Regions from separate parts of the Arthrobacter halodurans genome, predicted to be linked through region 2. Evidence: predicted binding sites of a transcription regulator. Region 2 holds the regulator's gene; the other holds the start of a gene.

Region 1 (4,393 bases), on a different contig from region 2:
GTCCCCCGGGACCAGGACGGCCCGCCGGCCAGCCTTCTCGATCCATGCCGCGGTGTCCCGGGCATCGTCCTCCTCGGCCGGCAGGTAGTTGATGGCCACGTCGGCGCCCTCGCGCGCGTAGGCGATCGCCACGGCCCGCCCGATCCCCGAGTCGCCCCCGGTGATCAGCGCGCGCATTCCCTCGAGCCGGCCGCGTCCCACCCAAGATTGCTCCCCGTGGTCCGGCGCCGGCTCCATCAGGGCGGTGGCGCCCGGATGCTCCTGCTGCTGGGGGGCCATGCCGCCCCCGCTGTCCGCGAGGTCTCGGGCGTTCTTGGACACGTCTGACTCGGCCACGTGGGGATCCTTCCGTCGGGTTCGTGCGGTAGCGCCCCAGCCTAGGAGGCACGGCGGGGTTTGTCAGCCGCGCGGCGCGCCGACCGGCGTCCGGCACCGCGGAACCCGGCACGTGCCGCCGGAAGGGTCAGGCGCGGTGCCGCGGCTGGCGATGCGTTCCGCGCAGCGTGGGGGCGGGGGCCGTCCCCACCGGGACCGTCGGCTGCGGGCCGGTCACCGTCGGAAGGCCGGGCGCCTCGACGATCAGCTGCTGGTCGTAGGCCCGGCGGCGCTGCGGATCCCGGAGCGTGAACCACGCGTTGAGGATCTGCCGCGTCCTGGTCTGATCGACCTTCCCGGCCCAGAGTGCGTCCCGCGCCCCGGCATTGATGTCCGTGATCGACGCGGTGCGCGCAACACCAATCACCTCGTAGTGATCCATAGCCGACTCCCCAAGAGTTTGCCTCGTTTGTTGTCCCCAACGGGTCCACCATAGGCTCGGCGGCGGCCCGTGGATAGCGATGGGGGCCACCCGCGTCGATTGTTTCGGGGCCCCTGCGGCGGCTGATGCCGGTGGGGAAAAAGTCGTCGGTTAGGCCCGCACGACGGGCAGTTCCGCCCACTCGGTCGTGTACTTCGGCGACGAGAATTCCCGCTTCATGGACCACGACGCCGGCGCCGCCAATCCGCCCTGGCCGAGACCGATGGCCGCCTCGCCGAACTTCGCGCGCACGTTCCCCAGCAGGTCCCCGACGTTCCGGTCCCCGTCCCCCGTGGCGAAGACGTCCAGCAACTCCTGCCCGCCCCCCGCCACGTCCCGCGAGAGCCCGGAGAACATCACCCCGGCGCGCAGGTAGGCGGCCCCGGGCTCCAGGCGCCCGCGCATGGCGGCGACCGCCGCCTTCGTCAGGCGGATCGGGTCGTTGGTCGGTTCCGGCAACGGGACGCTCGCCGACGGGAACGACGCCGCCCCGCCGGAGAATCGGCTGGTGCCGGCCGTGACGGTCAGGACCGAGGCGCGCTGGCCCTGGGCGGCGAGCCGGGCGGCGCCGCGCTGTGCGTAGACGGCCATCACCTGGTCCATCTCCTCGGCCCGGGTCACGGGGGCGGAGAAACTGCGGGAGAAGACGATCTGCTGCTTGTCCGCCCGCTCGTCGGCCTGCGGGATGCACGGCACCCCGTTGAGCTCCAGGACCGTGCGCTGCAGGACCACGGAGAAGCGCTTGCGGATGGCCAGCGGATCCGCGGCCCGCAGGTCCGCGATCGATTCGATGCCCAGCGCGTTCAGCCGGGCCCCCGTCCGCGCGCCCACGCCCCAGAGACCTGTCACCGGGACCCGCGACTGGATGCGGCGGACCTCGGCGTCGGGCATCGAGCCGAGCGAGCAGACGCCGCGCATGCCCGCGTTCCGCTTCGCGATGTGGTTGGCGAACTTCGCCAGGGTCTTGGTGGGCGCGACCCCCACGCACACCGGCACCCCCACGTGCCGGGCCACCGCCTCGCGGATGGTCGCGGCGACCTCCACGACCCGCGCCTCGGCGCGGCGGAACTCCCCCGGCGCCAGCCCCAGGAACGACTCGTCGATCGAGTACACCTCCTGCCAGGCGCCGAACCGGCCGATGACCTCCATGACGCGCGCGGACAGGTCCCCGTAGAGCTCGTAGTTGCTCGAGCGCGCCACCAGCCCCCAGCGGTCGGCCGAGGGCGCCACCTGGAACCACGGGGTCCCGGTCGTGATGCCCAGCGCCTTGGCCTCGGCCGAGCGGGCGACGACGCAGCCGTCGTTGTTGGACAGGACGACGACGGCGCGCCCCTCCAGCGAGGGATCGAACACCCGCTCGCAGGAGACGTAGAAGTTGTTGACGTCCACCAGCGCGATCGGCGCGCCGGGCGGGACCGGCCCCGGCGCGTCCGCGGCGCCGGCGTCAGACACGGTGCAGGCACCGGGTCGCGACGCCCCAGACGGTCAGGTCGGCCAGCTCGGTCAGCTCGGTGGGGCGCGCTCCGTCGTCCGTCTCGAGGGACGCGCCGCGCCCGCCCAACCGCAGCCGCCGAACCACCAGCTCGCCGTCCAGCACGGCGACGACGACGCTGCCGTCGCGCGGGACGAGCGACCGGTCGACGATCAGCTCGTCGCCGTCCGCGATGCCGGCGGCCGCCATCGCGTTCCCGGCGACGCGCATGATGAAGGTGCACGTGCGGTCGCGGATGAGGTGCCGGTTCAGGTCGATGCCGCCGTTGAAGTAGTCGCGGGCCGGCGAGGGGAAGCCACTCGCCTCGGCCGGCGCGCCACCGCCGTCCGGTTCCGGGGCGCTCCGCGGCGCGGGATCGATGCCGAACACCCCACCACCGCCTTAGAACAAAGATTCGAAGCACCAGACTAGCACCGCGCGCGTCCCGGCGGCATCCGCGGCACGAGCGGACGCGGGCGTTCCCGACCAAGGTCCTCCGACCGCCCGGATCCCCGGATGGGAGCGGGCCGCTGTCCGGCCGGCGCCGCCATCCGACCGGCGCCGCTATCCGGCCGGGGCGGCGGCGCGCGCGTAGGTCTTGAGGTCGAATCCGGGCGCGAGGGCCTCCTCGGGGTCCGGGGCGGCCGCACCGACGATCCGCCGCGCGGCCGCGTGGTCGGACGGCCGGTTGACCGATTCGACGGCGGCCAGCAGCCCGTCCCGATAGCACAGCACGGAGAACCGGCCGGACGCCGGGTCGCCGACGACGACGGTGCGGTCCGACGCCGCGGACAGCCCGGCGATCTGCAGCCGGTGGGGCCCCTGCACGCTCCAGAACCACGGGACGTCGTCGTATGCCCCGGCCTCCCCGAGGATCGTGAGCGCGGCGCGGCGGCCCTGGTCCGTGGCGTTCTGCACGGATTCGAGCCGCACCCGGCCCCCGGCGTGGGCGCTGGGAAAGTTGGCGCAGTCTCCGACCGCGAGGATGCGCGGGTCGGCGGTCCGCAGCGCCGCGTCCACGACGATTCCGTTGTCCACGGCGAGCCCCGCGGCGGACGCCAGCGCCGTGTCCGGATCCACGCCGACGCCCACGACGACCAGGTCGGCGGGGTAGCGCCGGCCCGCCGTGGAGACGGCGGCGGCGACCCTCCCGTCCGGGCCGGCATCGAAGGAGGCGATGCCCTCGTTCAGCCGCAGCTCGACGCCGAGGCGTCCGTGGGCGGCGGCGAACCACTCCCCCGTCACCGGGGTCAGGGCGCGCGCCATGGGACGCGGGGCGAACTCGAGGACCGTCACCGCGGCGCCGCGGGCGCGCGCGGCCGCCGCCACCTCCAGGCCGATGAACCCGGCCCCGACGACGACGACCTCGCGCGCCGCGTCCAGCCCCCGGCGCAACGCCCCGGCGTCGGGCAGGGTCCGCAGGCCGTGGATGCCGGGCAGCTCCGCCCCCGGGCAGCGCAGCGAACGGTTCGCGGCCCCCGTCGCGAGGACCAGGTGCCCGTAGGCCAGCTCCGTCCCGTCGGCGAGCCGGAGCGCGCGGCGGCCCCGGTCGATCGCCTCGGCGCGCACGCCGGCGCGCAGGGCGATGCGCCGGTCCGTGAAGAACGCGGGCCCCCGCAGCGGCAACGGCTCCGGTTCCGGCCCCGGCCGCAGGTGGTCCTTCGACAGCGGTGGGCGCTGGTACGGCGTGCCGGCCTCCTCCGCGACGAGGGTGACGGGTCCGGCGTAGCCCGCGGCGCGCAGCGAGTCCGCGACCTGCGTCCCGGCCTGGCCGCCGCCGACCACCACGACCCCGGCGTCCGCCCCGGCCCCCGCCGCGCCGCCCACGGCTAGACCTGCCCCTCGGGCACGTCGACGACGACGCCGTCGAGTCCCGCGCCGACGGCGACCTGGCAGCCCAGGCGGCTCCTCGCCGTGCGCTCGGCGCTGGTGCAGTCCAGCATCTCCTCCTCGTCGTCGCCGATCTCGGGGAGCGCCGCCGCGAACTCCGGGCGCACATAGACGTGGCACGTGGCGCACATGGCCTGCCCGCCGCACTCGCCGACGATGCCGTCGACCCCGTTCGTGACGGCGGCGCGCATCAGGGACGTCCCCTCGACTGCGGTGACGACGTCGGCCCGGCCGTC
Region 2 (4,393 bases):
GGTCGTGGAGTCGCTCGACTCGGGCCGGCACCTACTCGTCCAGGCGGGCACCGGCACCGGCAAGTCGCTGGCGTACCTCGTGCCCGCGATCGCGCACGCCCTGGAGGCGGAGAAGCCGGTCGTGGTCTCCACCGCGACCCTCGCCCTGCAGGCGCAGATCGTCGGCCGGGACGTGCCGCGCCTTTTGGAGCAGCTGGCCCCGCACCTGCCCCGGAAGCTCGATGTCGCCCTCGCCAAGGGCCGCGGCAACTACGTGTGCAAGTACAAACTCGGCGGGGGATACCCGGACGAGGACGAGGGCGCGCTGTTCGCCCTCACCGAGGACGGCGCGGCACGCGCCCTGACCGCGGGGGCGGGACCAGCGAGCGCACTGGGTCAGGAGGTCGTGCGGCTGCGCGAATGGGCGGAGGAGACGGACACGGGGGACCGGGACGACCTGGTCCCGGGCGTCGGAGACCGCGCCTGGCGCCAGGTCTCGGTCACCGCGATGGACTGCCTTGGCGCCCAGAAGTGCCCCATGGCGGAGGAGTGCTTCAGCGAGCTGGCGCGCAAGAAGGCCGCCGAGGCGGACATCGTCATCACGAACCACGCCATGCTCGCCGTCTCCGCCTTCGAGGGGATCGCCGTGCTGCCCGAGTTCGACACCGTCGTCATCGACGAGGCGCACGAGCTCCAGGACCGCGTCACGGGCTCCGTCACTCGTCCCCTGTCCGTCGCGCTCGTCTCCGGCGCGGCGTCGGCCGCCCGCAAGCACTGCCACGTGAACGTCGACGCGCTCAATCTGGCGTCGCGCGCGCTGCAGAAATCGCTGGAGTGGATCCCCGCGGGGCTGATGCCCTCGGGCCTCAACGAGGCGCAGGCGGCCGCGGTGGACCAGGTCCGCGAGGCCGCCCGCGTGGCGCTCTCGGACTCCAAGCCCGCGCCGCAGGAGGCCGTGGACGGCGGGCGGCAGATGGCCCGGTCGCAGTTGCTCTACCTCGTCGAGCAGTGCGACCGGCTCGATGGCGCCGCGGAGGCGCGGGAGGTCGTCTGGGCGTCCCGTCCCGGGCAGTTCACCCCCGGAGAGGGCTATGTGCAGCCCGACGACTCGACACCCGCCACGCTGAACGTCGCGCCGCTCTCCGTCGCCGGCCGGCTGCGCGAGGGGCTGTTCGATGGACGCACCGTGGTGCTGACGTCGGCGACGCTCGCCGTCGGCGCGGCCTTCGAGCCGGTCGCCGGGGCGCTGGGGCTGCTCGGGCAGGGGGCCCCCGCCTGGACCGGCGTCGACGTGGGAAGCCCCTTCGACTATCCGCGGCAGGGCATGCTGTATGTCGCCCGCCACCTGCCCAAGCCGTCCCGGAACGTCTCCACGGAGGCGCTCGCGGAGCTGGAGGATCTGATCCGGGCCGCGCGCGGGGGCACGCTCGCGCTCTTCTCCTCGCGCCGGGCCGCGGAGGAGGCCGCCGAGGCGCTGCGGCCGCGGCTGGACCAGACGATCCTGTGCCAAGGCGACTCCAGCATGGCGTCGCTGGTGAAGGAGTTCGCCGACGACCTCGACACGTGCCTCTTCGGCACCATGACGCTCTGGCAAGGCGTGGACGTCCCCGGGCCGGCCTGCCGACTCGTGGTCATCGACCGGATTCCCTTCCCGCGCCCCGACGATCCCCTGTCGACGGCGCGCAGCCGCGACGTCGCGCGGCACGGGGGCAACGGCTTCATGGCGGTGTCGGCCAGCCACGCGGCCGTGCGGCTGGCGCAGGGCGCCGGACGCCTGATCCGCTCGACGTCGGACCGGGGGGTCGTGGCGGTGCTGGACTCGCGCCTGGCCACGGAGCGGTACGGCAACTTCCTGCGCGCCTCGCTGCCCCCGATGTGGGCGACGACGGACAAGGCGACCGTGGTGGGGGCACTGGAGCGGCTCGCCCCCGCGCGGACGCCCTAGAGCGAGCGCATCACCGAGACGACCTTGCCCATGATCGTCGCGTGGTCGCCCAGGATGGGCTCGTACTGGCGGTTCTGGGGGAGGAGCCACGTGTGCCCGTCGCGCTGCCGGAACGTCTTGACGGTGGCCTCGTCGTCGAGGAGGGCGGCCACGATATCGCCGTTGACGGCATTCTGCTGCCGGCGCACCACGACCCAGTCGCCGTCGCAGATGGCGGCCTCGACCATGGAGTCCCCGCTGACCTTCAGCATGAACAGCTCGCCGTGTCCGACCAGCTGTCGGGGGAGCGGCATTACGTCCTCGATCGTCTGGTCCGCGAGGATGGGGCCGCCGGCGGCGATGCGGCCGACCAGCGGGACCATCGCCGTGTCGGAGGCGGTGCTCAGTTCGGAGACCGGCGTGCCGTTGATGGCGCGGAGTCCGTCGTGCGCGGCCTCGGCGGTCTCGCGAGCGTCGCTGAGCGTCAGTGGCGTCAGGATCTCCATGGCGCGCGGACGGCGCGGGTCGCGGCGGATGTAGCCGAGCTTCTCCAGCTGGGCCAGCTGGTGCGTGACGCTCGACAGGCTCGCCAAGCCGACGGTGTCGCCGATCTCGCGCATCGACGGCGGATAGCCGCGCGCCGCGACCGCGCGCTGGATGGTCTCGAGGATCTTCTTCTGGCGAACCGTCAGGCTCTTCGGCGTGCGCTTCGGTGCCGGAGTGTCAGCTGTGCTCATGGTGTGCCCCATCCTGGTTGTCCCCGTGGCTCCGGGCCGTTCCGCATTCTGTCGGAGGCGCCTGTTGGACTGGATCCAACGAGCCGCTGGTCACCACGTTAGTGGACCACCACGGGGCTTTCAAAGATTTGTTCGAACGTGTCTCGACATTCCTCGGTCAGGAATGCTACAAATGGACGAGCGAGATCGAACAAGCGTTCGAATACGAGTTTCGACCGGTTCGATCTTCGAACACCGAACCGTCGGTGCGGCCGCGAGGCGGCCCGGCGCGAGAGAAAGGCAAAACCATGGCTCAGATCGCCTTCGCGACCCCTGCTCAGCCCGCGGCACGCCTCGGCGGGGATCCCCGCCGGACCACGAACGTCCTCAGCCTTCCCGTCGCCCGCCCCGGGGGCTCCCCACGCGGAACGTCTCCCCGCGCCGCGGCGCCGGCCCCCGCGGCATCCGCCGTCCGCGGACCTGTCCGCCTGACCCGGCGGGGCCGCTTTCTCCTCATCGGCCTGCCCGTCCTGCTCGCGGCGACCTCTGCCCTGGTCCTGGTGGGCATTTTCACGGCCCCCGTCATGGCCGCCGACTCCGGCGCCTCCGTCCGGGTCGAGGCGGCCTCCGTCACCGTCCTGGAGGGGGAGACCCTCTGGGAGATCGCCGCGGAGTTCGCCCCGGGGCGCGACCCGCGCGTCGTCATCGCCGAGATCGCGGAACTGAACAACCTCGCGGGGTCCACGGTGATCCCCGGCCAGACGCTCTTCGTCCCGACCGGCGGTTAGCGGGTCGCGGACGCGCGTGTCGGGGCAGGATCCGGGACCGCCGGGACGCGCGCCCCGCCGACGGCCGTCGGGAACGCGGGCGGGACGCCCCGCGGGACCGCCGGTGGTGAACCGCGGGGCCGGGCTCGGCCCGGGTGGCGTCTGCCCCGCCGGTGCCGGCAACGTTAAGCGGCCCCACCCGCCGATTCGGGGCCACTGCGCCGGCGCCCTAGAATTGTTCGGTGAGTGATCAGCTGCGACGACTGGCCAGACTTCCGCTGCGGGACAACCTCCGGGGCCTGGAGCCCTACGGTGCCCCCCAGCTGGACGTGCCCATCCTGCTCAACGTCAACGAGAACACCCACCCCCTCCCCGACGAGGTCCGCGAGGCGATCGCCCGCGATGTCCGCGCCTGCTCCGCAAGCCTGAACCGCTACCCCGACCGCGAGTTCACCGAACTCCGCGAGCGGCTGGCCTCATACCTGGGACACGGACTCGCACCCGGGAACATCTGGGCCGGCAACGGGTCCAACGAGGTGCTGCAGCAGATCCTCCAGGCCTTCGGCGGCCCAGGGCGCAGCCTGATGAGCTTCCCGCCGACCTACTCCATGTACCCGCTCCTGGCGAGCGGCACGGACACGAGGTACATCGCCGGTTCGCGCGCGGCCGACTTCGAGCTGACGGCGGACTCCGCGGCCCGGCAGGTCGCCGAGCGGGCCCCCAACATCGTCTTCCTGTGTTCGCCCAACAACCCCACGGGAACCGCGCTCGGCCTCGACGTGGTGGAGGCCGTCTACGCGGCGGGCGAGGCGAGCCAGGCGATCGTCGTCGTCGACGAGGCGTACGCCGAGTTCGCGAAGGCCGGCACGCGCTCCGCCCTGGGCTTGCTGCCCGGACGGGAGCGGCTGATCGTGTCGCGGACCATGAGCAAGGCCTTCGCCCTGGCTGGCGCCCGGCTGGGGTACCTCGCCGCGGATCCGTCCGTGACCGACGCCCTCCGGCTGGTC

The links. Region 2 encodes LexA, which represses DNA repair genes until DNA is damaged. Its sites were predicted from a motif close to TCGAACANNTGTTCGA; they were not measured.
Region 1: a site for LexA is predicted at 2,671-2,686, ahead of ACETWP_RS10450 (LexA family protein). Genes of this name have one in related genera too.

The regions. Positions count from the first base shown of each region.
Region 1 is NZ_JBHDLJ010000007.1:134,638-139,030, forward strand. Features, by position in the region: gene ACETWP_RS10435 (SDR family oxidoreductase) at 1-336, opposite strand, end outside; gene ACETWP_RS10440 (J domain-containing protein) at 464-757, opposite strand; gene ACETWP_RS10445 (Y-family DNA polymerase) at 908-2,248, opposite strand; gene ACETWP_RS10450 (LexA family protein) at 2,241-2,648, opposite strand; gene ACETWP_RS10455 (NAD(P)/FAD-dependent oxidoreductase) at 2,832-4,094, opposite strand; gene ACETWP_RS10460 (2Fe-2S iron-sulfur cluster-binding protein) at 4,097-4,393, opposite strand, start outside.
Region 2 is NZ_JBHDLJ010000008.1:39,475-43,867, reverse strand. Features, by position in the region: gene ACETWP_RS10985 (ATP-dependent DNA helicase) at 1-1,924, shown strand, start outside; gene lexA (transcriptional repressor LexA) at 1,921-2,640, opposite strand; gene ACETWP_RS10975 (LysM peptidoglycan-binding domain-containing protein) at 2,928-3,407, shown strand; gene ACETWP_RS10970 (histidinol-phosphate transaminase) at 3,629-4,393, shown strand, end outside.